DNA from 2 places in the Streptomyces hamibioticus genome. Region 2 is predicted to be linked to the other one. Evidence: predicted binding sites of a transcription regulator. Region 2 holds the regulator's gene; the other holds the start of a gene.
The links. Region 2 encodes HspR, which represses chaperone genes until heat shock. Its sites were predicted from a motif close to TTGAGNNNNNNNNNCTCAA; they were not measured.
Positions count from the first base shown of each region.

Region 1: the regulator HspR is predicted to act here: its motif matches at 3,368-3,386, upstream of lon (endopeptidase La).

Region 1 covers NZ_JBKKQY010000001.1:2,399,999-2,405,895, forward strand. The annotation lists gene ACLGIH_RS10610 (lysozyme) at 1-812, shown strand, start outside; gene lon (endopeptidase La) at 922-3,345, opposite strand; gene ACLGIH_RS10620 (spermidine synthase family protein) at 3,585-4,271, shown strand; gene ACLGIH_RS10625 (response regulator transcription factor) at 4,396-5,133, shown strand; gene ACLGIH_RS10630 (HAMP domain-containing sensor histidine kinase) at 5,130-5,897, shown strand, end outside.
Region 2 covers NZ_JBKKQY010000001.1:3,531,311-3,537,207, forward strand. The annotation lists gene ACLGIH_RS15875 (sugar ABC transporter substrate-binding protein) at 1-739, opposite strand, end outside; partial or broken gene lxmJ (F420-dependent peptide dehydroalanine reductase LxmJ) at 933-1,379, opposite strand; gene ACLGIH_RS15885 (heat shock protein transcriptional repressor HspR) at 1,676-2,125, opposite strand; gene dnaJ (molecular chaperone DnaJ) at 2,131-3,321, opposite strand; gene grpE (nucleotide exchange factor GrpE) at 3,355-4,029, opposite strand; gene dnaK (molecular chaperone DnaK) at 4,026-5,876, opposite strand.

The sequences.
Region 1 (5,897 bases), 1.1 Mb from region 2:
ACAGATCCGGCTCCATCCGCTTACGCACCCTCGCGGCGGCCGTCGCGGTGCTGCTCGCCGCCCTGGCCCTCACCCTCCCCGGCTCCGCCCGGGCCGCCGACGTCCCGCCCCGCGGCTCCGCCCACATGGGCATGGGCGTCCTGGAGCACGACGGGCAGCACGGCACGCCCGTCCCCGGCGACGCCACCCAGACCGAGGGGGTGGACGTCTCCGGCCACCAGGGCAACGTCGCCTGGTCCTCCCTGTGGAGCAGCGGGGTCAAGTGGGCCTACGTCAAGGCCACCGAGGGGACGTACTACCGCAATCCCTACTTCGCCCAGCAGTACAACGGCTCCTACAACGTCGGCATGATCCGCGGCGCCTACCACTTCGCCACCCCGGACACCACCAGCGGCGCCGCCCAGGCCCACTACTTCGTCGACCACGGCGGCGGCTGGTCCCGCGACGGCAAGACGCTGCCCGGCGCCCTGGACATCGAGTGGAACCCGTACGGCGCCGCCTGCTACGGCAAGACCCAGAGCCAGATGGTCTCCTGGATCCGCGACTTCCTGAACACCTACAAGGCCCGCACCGGCCGGGACGCCGTGATCTACACGGCCACCAGCTGGTGGACCCAGTGCACCGGCAACTACGGCGGCTTCGCGGCGAACAACCCGCTGTGGATCGCCCGGTACGCCTCGTCGGTGGGCACGCTCCCGGCCGGCTGGCCCTACTACACGATGTGGCAGTACACCTCGTCCGGTCCGATCGTGGGCGACCACAACCGGTTCAACGGGGCGCTGGACCGGGTCCGCGCGCTGGCCAACGGCTGACCCGCCGCCCGCCCGCCGCACCCGCACGGGAAGGCCCGGGCCTCCCTCACGGGACCCGGGCCTTCCCTCGTCCGGCCGCGCGGGCCGGGCCCGCTGACGGCCACAGCCGTCACGCAGCGACCGGGACCTGCTGCTCCGCCCCGTTCACGGCCGGGGACAGGGCCAGCTCCAGGACCTGGCGGACGTCGGTCACGGGGTGGACGTCGAGCTTGTCCAGCACCTCGGCCGGGACGTCGTCCAGGTCGGGCTCGTTGCGCTTGGGGATGACCACCGTGGTGATGCCCGCCCGGTGCGCCGCGAGCAGCTTCTGCTTCACCCCGCCGATCGGCAGCACCCGGCCGGTCAGCGAGACCTCACCGGTCATCGCCACGTCGGTGCGGACCAGCCGGCCGGACAGCAGCGAGGCGAGGGCCGTGGTCATGGTGATGCCGGCGCTCGGGCCGTCCTTGGGGACCGCGCCCGCCGGGAAGTGGATGTGCACGCCCCGGTCCTTCAGATCGGCCACCGGCAGTTCCAGTTCGGCTCCGTGGCTGCGCAGGAAGCTCAACGCGATCTGCGCCGACTCCTTCATCACGTCCCCGAGCTGGCCGGTGAGCGTCAGGCCGGCCGCCCCGGTCTCCGGGTCGGCGAGGGAGGCCTCGACGTACAGCACGTCACCGCCCGCGCCCGTCACCGCCAGGCCGGTGGCCACGCCCGGCACGGAGGTGCGGCGCTCGGCCGGGTCCTGGGCGGACTCGGGCACGTGGTGCGGCCGGCCGATCAGCGCGCGCAGGTCGGCGTCGGTGACGGTGAACGGCAGCTCCCGCTCGCCCAGTTCGCTCTGGGCCGCGACCTTGCGCAGCAGCCGGGCGACGGACCGCTCCAGATTGCGCACCCCGGCCTCGCGCGTGTACTCGCCGGCCAGCTTGCGCAGGGCGCCCTCGTCGACGGTGACCTCGTCCTTGTCCAGGCCCGCCCGCTCCAGCTGGCGCGGCACCAGGTGGTCCCGGGCGATGACGATCTTCTCGTCCTCGGTGTAGCCGTCGAGCCGGACCAGCTCCATGCGGTCGCGCAGGGCCTCCGGGATGGCCTCCAGGACGTTGGCGGTGGCGAGGAAGACGACGTCGCTCAGGTCGAGCTCCACCTCCAGGTAGTGGTCCCGGAAGGTGTGGTTCTGCGCGGGGTCCAGGACCTCCAGCAGCGCCGCGGCCGGGTCGCCCCGGAAGTCCGAGCCGACCTTGTCGATCTCGTCCAGCAGAACGACCGGGTTCATCGATCCGGCCTCCTTGACGGCGCGCACGATCCGGCCGGGCAGCGCGCCGACGTACGTACGCCGGTGGCCGCGGATCTCGGCCTCGTCGCGGACGCCGCCGAGGGCGACCCGGACGAACTTGCGGCCCATCGCGTGGGCGACGGACTCGCCGAGCGAGGTCTTGCCGACGCCGGGCGGGCCGACCAGGGCGAGCACGGCGCCGCCCCGACGGCCGCCGACGACGCCCAGGCCGCGGTCGGTGCGCCGCTTGCGGACCGCCAGGTACTCGGTGATCCGCTCCTTGACGTCGTCCAGGCCCGCGTGCTCGGCATCCAGGACGGCCTTGGCGCCCTGGATGTCGTAGGCGTCCTCGGTGCGCTCGTTCCACGGCAGTTCGAGGACGGTGTCGAGCCAGGTGCGGATCCAGGAGCCCTCCGGCGACTGGTCGGAGGCGCGCTCCAGCTTGTCGACCTCCTTCAGGGCGGCCTCGCGGACCTTCTCGGGGAGATCGGCCGCCTCGACGCGGGCGCGGTAGTCGTCGGACTCCTCGCCCTCCTTCTCCCCGTTCAGCTCCCGCAGTTCCTTGCGGACGGCTTCGAGCTGACGGCGCAGCAGGAACTCCCGCTGCTGCTTGTCGACGCCTTCCTGGACGTCCTTGGCGATGGTCTCGGCGACGTCCTGCTCGGCGAGGTGGTCGCGCAGCTGGCGGGTGGCGAGCCGCAGGCGGGCGACCGGGTCGGTGGTCTCCAGCAGCTCGACCTTCTGGTCGGTGGTCAGGAACGGCGAGTAGCCGGAGTTGTCGGCGAGCGCGGAGACGTCGTCGATGGCCTGGACGCGGTCGACGACCTGCCAGGCGCCGCGCTTGCGGAGCCAGGCGGTGGCGAGCGCCTTGTACTCCTTCACCAGTTCGGCGACCTGGCCGGGCAGCGGATCGGGCCCGCTCTCGTCGATCCGCGTGCCCTCGACCCACAGCGCGGCGCCGGGCCCAGTGGTGCCGGCGCCGATCCGCACGCGGCCGCGGCCACGGATGAGGGCACCCGGGTCGCCGTCGGCCAGCCGGCCCACCTGCTCGACGGTGCCCAGCACGCCGGTCTTCGCGTACGTGCCGTCGATGCGGGGCACGAGCAGCACCCGGGGCTTGCCGGGCTCGGACCGGGCGGCGGCCTGGGCGGCCTCCACCGCGGCGCGGACCTCGGAGTCGCTCAGGTCCAGCGGGACCACCATCCCGGGCAGCACGACCTCGTCGTCGAGCGGCAGCACGGGCAGGGTGAGCGGTGTGAACTCCGTGGACTCAGCAGCCATGATCTCCCCTTCGGCAGTCAAGTTGAGTTATGCCGACTCAATGCTTGGGGAGCGCCGATTGTTCCCCCGACCCTGTTCGCTCTGGGCGATCACCACTGCCGGGCGGGACAACGGGACAGCGGGACAGCGGGACAACGGGACAGCGGGACAACGGTGGCCGGTGCCGGCGAAACCCCGGAGCGCCCTCCGGAGTTCGCGGTTCCGTCAACAAATCGTCAGTGGAGTGCCAGGATGACGGAATGTCCCTCACGTACGACATCCCCGAAGTCCTGGACCGTCGTGAAGGCCCCTACGGCGAGGTCGTGCTGCGCCGGCACGGCGGTCTGCTGCAGATCATCGCCAACGGCTGCTTCCTGATGGACACCTCCGACGGCCGCTCCGAGCGCCGGCTCGTCGACGCGGCACTCACCGCGCTGGACACCGCCGGCGGGCGCCCGGCGCCGCGCCTGCTGATCGGCGGCCTGGGCGTCGGGTTCTCGCTGGCGCATGCAGCCGCGAATTCCCGCTGGGGCCGCATCACGGTCGTCGAGCGGGAACGGGCCGTCGTCGACTGGCACCGCGCGGGCCCCCTGTCCGAGCTGACCCGCCAGGCCCTGGCCGACCCGCGCACGGAGGTCGTCGAGGCGGACCTGACCGAGTACGTCAATGAGACATCCGCCACGTACGACGCCCTGTGCCTCGACATCGACAACGGCCCCGGCTGGACCGTCACCGAGGGCAACGGCGTGCTGTACGCACCGGCCGGACTGGCCGCCTGCGCACGGGTCTTGAGCCCGGGCGGCGTGCTCGCCGTGTGGTCGGCGCAGCCCTCTCCGGAATTCGAAGAAACCTTGCGTAATGCCGGGTTCCAGCGGGTGCGTACCGAAGAGATCCCCGTTGCCCGGGGCGTTCCGGACGTCGTGCATCTCGGCGTCGGACCTGGATAGCAAAGGCCCGGTGAGTCCCCGTACGCTGCTGCCCTGACGCGGTCATTCAAGCGTCAATCGCAGTCATGCGCACACGAGGGATCACCCCACTGATCCCGGCACGGCACACCTTCAGGGGCGGGCGATGGAGCAGACACAGACCTCCCACAACGGCACGGCGGCGACCCCGGGCGCGCAGCGCCGGGTGCTCGTGGTCGAGGACGACCAGACGATCGTCGACGCCATCGCGACCCGCCTGCGCGCCGAGGGATTCCTGGTGCAAACGGCGGGTGACGGCCCGGCCGCCGTCGACACGGCCGAGGCCTGGCAGCCCGACCTGCTGATCCTCGACATCATGCTGCCCGGCTTCGACGGCCTGGAGGTCTGCCGTCGGGTGCAGGCCGCCCGCCCGGTGCCGGTGCTGATGCTCACCGCCCGCGACGACGAGACGGACATGCTGGTCGGCCTCGGCGTCGGCGCCGACGACTACATGACCAAACCGTTCTCCATGCGGGAGCTGGCCGCACGGGTGCACGTGCTGCTGCGTCGCGTGGAGCGGGCCGCGCTGGCCGCCACGACCCCGCGCAGCGGCATCCTGCGCCTCGGCGAACTGGAGATCGACCACGCCCAGCGCCGGGTACGGGTGCGCAGCGAGGACGTGCACCTCACGCCCACCGAGTTCGACCTGCTGGTGTGCCTGGCGAACACCCCGCGCGCGGTGCTCTCGCGCGAGCAGCTGCTGGCCGAGGTGTGGGACTGGGCGGACGCCTCCGGGACCCGGACCGTCGACAGCCACATCAAGGCGCTGCGCCGGAAGATCGGCGCCGAGCGGATCCGTACGGTGCACGGCGTGGGCTACGCGCTGGAGACGCCGACGCCATGAGCCAGGGGCGGCAGGCCGCACGGAGGAGCCCCGGGGATCCCTGGGGCGGCGTACGCCCGTTCTCGATCAAGACCAAGCTGGGCGCCCTGGTCGTCACCTCGGTGCTGATCACCACCGGCCTGTCGGTGATCGCGGTGCACACCAAGACCGAGCTGCGCTTCATCACGGTCTTCTCGATGATCGCCACGCTGCTGATCACGCAGTTCGTGGCGCACTCGCTGACCGCGCCGCTGGACGAGATGAACGCGGTGGCCCGGTCGATCTCGCACGGCGACTACACCCGCCGGGTGCGCGAGAACCGCCGTGACGAGCTGGGCGACCTCGCCGTCACCATCAACCGCATGGCCGACGACCTGGAGGCCCAGGACCGCCAGCGCAAGGAGCTGGTGGCCAACGTCTCGCACGAACTGCGCACCCCCATCGCGGGCCTGCGCGCGGTGCTGGAGAACATCGTCGACGGGGTGACCGAGGCCGACCCGGAGACCATGCGGACGGCGCTGAGCCAGACCGAGCGGCTCGGCCGGCTGGTGGAGACCCTGCTGGACCTCTCGCGCCTCGACAACGGCGTCGTACCGCTGCGCAAGCGGCGCTTCGAGGTGTGGCCGTACCTGTCCGGGGTGCTGAAGGAGGCCAACATGGTCGCCTCGGCCCGTGCGGGCATCGCCTCCGGCTCCGGCAGCCACACCCGCACCGACGTCCATCTGCACCTCGACGTCACCCCGCCGGAGCTGACCGCGCACGCCGACCCCGAGCGCATCCACCAG
Region 2 (5,897 bases):
CCTTGATGACACCGCCGGCCATGCCGTCGTTGGCCGCGTAGACGGCGGCGACGTTGTCCTTGCCGATCGACGCGATCGCCTTGGTCATGTTCGCCTGGGCGTTCTCCGGCTTCCAGTCCTTGGTGTCGTAGGACGCGGCGATGGTCACCTTGCCCTGAAGCTGCGACAGCGCGCCCGCCTTGAACTGCTTGGCGTTCGGGTCGGTGGGCGAGCCGTTCATCATCACGATCTTGTCGGAGCTGTCCAGTTCCTCGCCGAGCGCCTCCAGCAGGGAGCGGCCCTGGACCTCGCCGATCAGTTCGTTGTCGAAGGAGATGTAGGCGTCGATCGGCCCCTCGGCCAGCCGGTCGTAGGCGATGACGGGGATGCCCGCGTCCTTGGCCTTCCGCACGCTGTCCGCGATGGCGTGCGAGTCGACCGCGTCCAGCACGATCACGTCGACCTGGTCGTCGATCATCTGCTGCATCTGGTCGGACTGCCGCTGCGCGCTCGCCTCGGCGTTGGCGTACTCGACCTTGCCCCGGTCGTCGGTGAGGTCGGCGACCTTCTCCTTGAAGATGGGGTAGTCGAACTGCTCGTAGCGCGTGTTGGCCTTCTCCGGGAGGAGCAGTCCTACGGTGATGTCGTTGCCCTTCGTCGGGCTCGCGTCGTCACTGCTGCCCGTCGCGTTGAGCGCGCCGCAGCCGGCGAGCATGACGGACACGGAGGTGGCGGCCACGGATATGGCGATACGACGCATGCAGGGCTCACTTCAGGTGCGTTTCGGACGTGGGCACAGCAGTGCGGCCCATGTGACTGAAAAGCCAACGCGTCACCCGCCACCGGCGTCAAGGGGAACCACTTAACGAGATGGGAACAGTACGTTCCGCTGAACTCACGAGAAATCTGCGAACGGCCCGCGGGGATCTGCCGGATGCGTGCGCACACGCCGCTCACACATCGCGTGCGCGAGCGGCTCCCAGGGCCGCGGTGATCTCCTCCAGGTCGTCGACCGCCGCGTGGACGCCCTCGGTGAGGAGGGTGGCGGTGGGGTTGAGGAGGAGTTCGTCGACGCCCGCGGCCCGGTAGCCGGCGAGGGCGCCGGCGATCTCCTCCGGGGTGCCGGTGACGACGACGTCGGCGCGCAGGAGTGCCGCGGCCGGGTCGGGGCCGTCGAGGTCCACGCCGGCGCGGCGCAGCATGGCCGCGTAGTGCGGGGCGCGCAGGTGGGCGCCCGCGGCGGCCTCGGCCAGGCGGCGCGGGTCGCGGCCGGGGCGGCGGACGGCCACGTGGACGGCGGTCGCGATGCGCGGGCGGGCGGCGCGGCCCGCCTCGGCGGCACCGGCGGTCAACCGGGGCACGAGGGTGTCGCGGAGGTAGGACGGCGGGGTCATCCCCGACACACGCACCGACGGCCCGCCCGGGGCGGTCACCACCGTGCTCACCGGCAGCGCGACCAGCAGGGACAGCGCGAGCGCCGGATAGCCCCTCCTGACGACGGTGCCGATGCGCGATTTCTGCGTGTTCCCCCTGTTTCCATGCCACGACTCTGCCAGCGACGGGGCGCCACCTGAAGACGGAACGCTGTCAGGATCCTGCACCGCGGCACGGCACTTGCTGTCAGCCCGGTGCGGACGCGCACGCGAAGGGGCCCGGAGGCTCCTGCGAACCTCCGGGCCCCTTCACCGAGCCGGCGTCAGTCCGACTGCTGCCGCTTCGGGCGCCACACCACCAGCGCGCTGGTCTGCTGGACCTCCTGGTACGGCACCAGGTCACGGCGGTACGACGCGTGCACCGCCGCCTCCCGCTGGCGCATCGCCGTGGCCGCGCCGTCGAGCGCGTCCTGCAGCTCGGCGATGCGGGACTGGAGCGCGGCGACCTGGTTCTCCAGTTCGATGATGCGCTTGATGCCGGCCAGGTTGATGCCCTCGTCCTGCGACAACTGCTGCACCTGGCGGAGCAGTTCGATGTCGCGGGCCGAGTAGCGGCGGCCCCGGCCGGCGGTGCGGTCCGGCGACACCAGGCCCAGACGGTCGTACTGGCGCAGGGTCTGCGGGTGCAGGCCGGAGAGCTGGGCCGCCACCGAGATGACGTAGACCGGGGTGTCCTCGGTCAGTTCATACGGATTGCGTCGACGGCCGTCCATCTCCATCAAGCTCCCTTCGCGGCCTGGAACAGCTCCGCCCGCGGATCCTCGCCCGCGGTCGCCTCGCGATACGCCTCGAGCGCGTCACGAGCCTTCCCCGTCAGGTCCTTCGGAACACTCACCTCGACGGTGACCAGCAGATCGCCGCGGGTGCCGTCCTTGCGGACCGCACCCTTGCCCCGGGCCCGCATGGTCCGCCCGTTGGGCGTGCCCGCGGGCAGCTTCAGCGTGACCGGCGGCCCGCCCAGGGTCGGGACCCGGACCTCGCCGCCGAGCGCCGCCTCGGGATAGGTGACCGGGACGGTGACGGTGAGGTTGTCGCCCTTGCGGCCGAAGACGGGGTGGTCCTTGACGTGCACCACCACGTACAGGTCGCCCGCCGGACCGCCCCGCTCGCCGGGCGCGCCCTTGCCGCGCAGCCGGATGCGCTGGCCGTCCGACACCCCGGCCGGGATGCGGACCTGCATCGTCCGCGAGGACTTGGCGCGTCCGGAACCCTTGCAGACCTCGCAGGGGTGCTCCGCCATCAGGCCGCGGCCCTTGCAGTCCGGGCAGGGGTCGGTCAGCGAGAAGCCACCGCCGGAGCCCCGCGCCACCTGGCCGGTGCCGACGCAGGTCGGGCACACCCGGGGCGTGCCGTTCTTGTCGCCGGTGCCGGAACAGGCCTTGCAGGGCTGCTGGGAGGACATCCTCAGCGGCACCGTGGCGCCCTCGATGGCCTCCGTGAAGCTCAGGGTGACCTCGGACTCGATGTCCTGGCCGCGCCGGGGCTGGGTCCGGGTGCCCGCACCCGCACCCGCACCGCCGCGGTTGAACAGTCCCCCGAAGACGTCACCGAGTCCGCCGCCGAAGCCGCCGGCACCCTGGCCGCCGCCCTGGGCGCCGCCTCCGAAGAGGTCGCTCAGGTCGAAGTTGAAGGAGCCGCCGCCCGCCCCGGGCCCGGGGCGGAAGCCGCCGTTGCCGAAGAGGGCGCGGGCTTCGTCGTACTCCTTGCGCTTCTTGGGGTCGCCGAGGACGTCGTTCGCCTCGGAGATCTCCTTGAAGCGCTCCTCGGCCCTGGCGTTGCCCTTGTTGGCGTCCGGGTGGTACTCGCGGGCGAGCTTCCGGTACGCCTTCTTGATCTCGGCCTCGGTGGCGTCCTTGGGGACGCCGAGGACCTTGTAGTAGTCCTTCTCGATGAAGTCCTTGGTGCTCATCCCCGACGTCCCTCCTCTCTCATCGATTCAAGCTCAGCCCTCGTCCGGGCCACCGCTCTCCTTGTTCTCCGCGGACTCCGCCTCTGTCTCGCCGCCCTCCTCGGCCGGCTTGACCGTCTGCGCACCCGGCTGCGGCTCGGCCACGGCCACCCGCGCGGGGCGGATGGTGCGCTCGCCGATCCGGTACCCGGGCTGCAGAATCGCCACGCACGTCGTCTCGGTGACGTCCGGGGCGTAGGAGTGCATCAGGGCCTCGTGGATCGTCGGGTCGAAGGGCTCGCCCTCCTTGCCGAACTGCTGGAGCCCCATCTTGGCCGCGACCGTCTCCAGCGACTCGGCGACGGACTTGAACCCGCCGACCAGCTCGCCGTGTTCCCGTGCGCGGCCGATGTCGTCGAGCACCGGGAGCAGCTCGGTCAGGAGGTTCGCGACGGCGACCTCCTTGACCGCGGCCCGGTCCCGCTCGACCCGGCGGCGGTAGTTCTGGTACTCGGCCTGGAGCCGCTGGAGGTCCGCGGTGCGCTCGCTCAGCGCGGTGCGCACCTGGTCCAGCTGGGCCACCAGGCCCGCGTCCTGGCTCGCGTCCCCGGCCGGGGCCGCCCCCGCCTCCGAGGAGGGGGCGGCGGCCTTCGGCTCGGCGTCGTCGGGGTGGTCGGCGCCGGAGGGGACGTCGGGCTTCTCGTCAAAACCCGGGGTCTCCTCCGTCACGCGGCACCGTCCTTGCGCTCGTCGTCCACGATCTCGGCGTCCACCACGTCGTCGTCGGCGGCCTTGGCGCCACCGGCGGTGGCACCCTCGGGCCCGCCGGCGGCCTGCGCGGACTGGGCGTCGGCGTACATCGCCTGGCCCAGCTTCTGCGAGACGGCCGCGACCTTCTCCGTGGCGGTGCGGATCTCGGCCGTGTCCTCGCCCTTGAGCTTCTCCTTCAGCTCGCTGACGGCTTCCTCGACCTCGGTCTTGACCTCGCCCGGGACCTTGTCCTCGTTGTCCTTGAGGAACTTCTCGGTCTGGTAGACGAGCTGCTCGCCCTGGTTGCGGGTCTCGGCGGCCTCGCGGCGGGCGTGGTCCTCCTCCGCGTACTTCTCGGCCTCCTGGCGCATCCGGTCGACCTCGTCCTTCGGCAGCGAGGAGCCGCCGGTGACGGTCATCTTCTGCTCCTTGCCGGTGCCGAGGTCCTTCGCCGTGACGTGCATGATGCCGTTGGCGTCGATGTCGAAGGAGACCTCGATCTGCGGGACGCCGCGCGGCGCCGGGGGCAGACCGGTCAGCTCGAACATGCCGAGCTTCTTGTTGTAGGCCGCGATCTCGCGCTCGCCCTGGTAGACCTGGATCTGCACCGACGGCTGGTTGTCCTCGGCCGTGGTGAAGATCTCCGAGCGCTTGGTCGGGATCGTGGTGTTGCGCTCGATCAGCTTGGTCATGATGCCGCCCTTGGTCTCGATGCCGAGGGACAGCGGGGTGACGTCGAGCAGCAGGACGTCCTTGACCTCGCCCTTGAGGACACCGGCCTGGAGCGAGGCGCCGACGGCGACGACCTCGTCCGGGTTGACGCCCTTGTTGGCCTCCTTGCCGCCGGTCAGCTCCTTGACCAGCTCGGCGACGGCCGGCATACGGGTCGAGCCGCCGACGAGGACGACGTGGTCGATCTCGCTCAGCTGGATGCCGGCGTCCTTGATCACGTTGTGGAACGGGATCTTGCAGCGCTCGAGCAGGTCGCTGGTGAGCTGCTGGAACTGGGCGCGGGTGAGCTTCTCGTCCAGGTGCAGCGGGCCCTCGGCGGACGCGGTGATGTAGGGCAAGTTGATCGAGGTCTCGGTGGACGAGGACAGCTCGATCTTGGCCTTCTCGGCGGCCTCGCGGAGGCGCTGGAGGGCCATCTTGTCCTTGGACAGGTCCACGCCGTGGCCGGACTGGAACTGCTTGACCAGGTAGTCGACGACGCGCTGGTCCCAGTCGTCACCACCGAGGTGGTTGTCACCGTTGGTGGCCTTCACCTCGACCACGCCGTCGCCGATCTCCAGCAGCGAGACGTCGAACGTACCGCCACCGAGGTCGAAGACCAGGATGGTCTGGTCCTCCTTCTCCAGGCCGTACGCCAGCGCGGCCGCGGTGGGCTCGTTGACGATGCGGAGCACGTTCAGGCCCGCGATCTCGCCGGCCTCCTTGGTGGCCTGGCGCTCGGCGTCGTTGAAGTACGCCGGGACGGTGATGACCGCGTCGGTGACCTTCTCGCCCAGGTAGGCCTCGGCGTCCCGCTTCAGCTTCTGCAGGATGAACGCCGAGATCTGCTGCGGGTTGAAGTCCTTGCCGTCGAGGTTGATCTTCCAGTCGGTGCCCATGTGGCGCTTGACCGACCGGATGGTGCGGTCCACGTTGGTGACCGCCTGGCGCTTGGCCACCTCACCCACGAGGACTTCGCCGTTCTTGGCGAAGGCGACGACGGACGGCGTGGTCCTGGCGCCCTCGGCGTTGGTGATGACGGTGGGCTCGCCGCCCTCCAGAACGCTGACGACGGAGTTAGTCGTGCCCAGGTCGATGCCGACCGCACGTGCCATGGTTGATTCCTCCAGCTGACT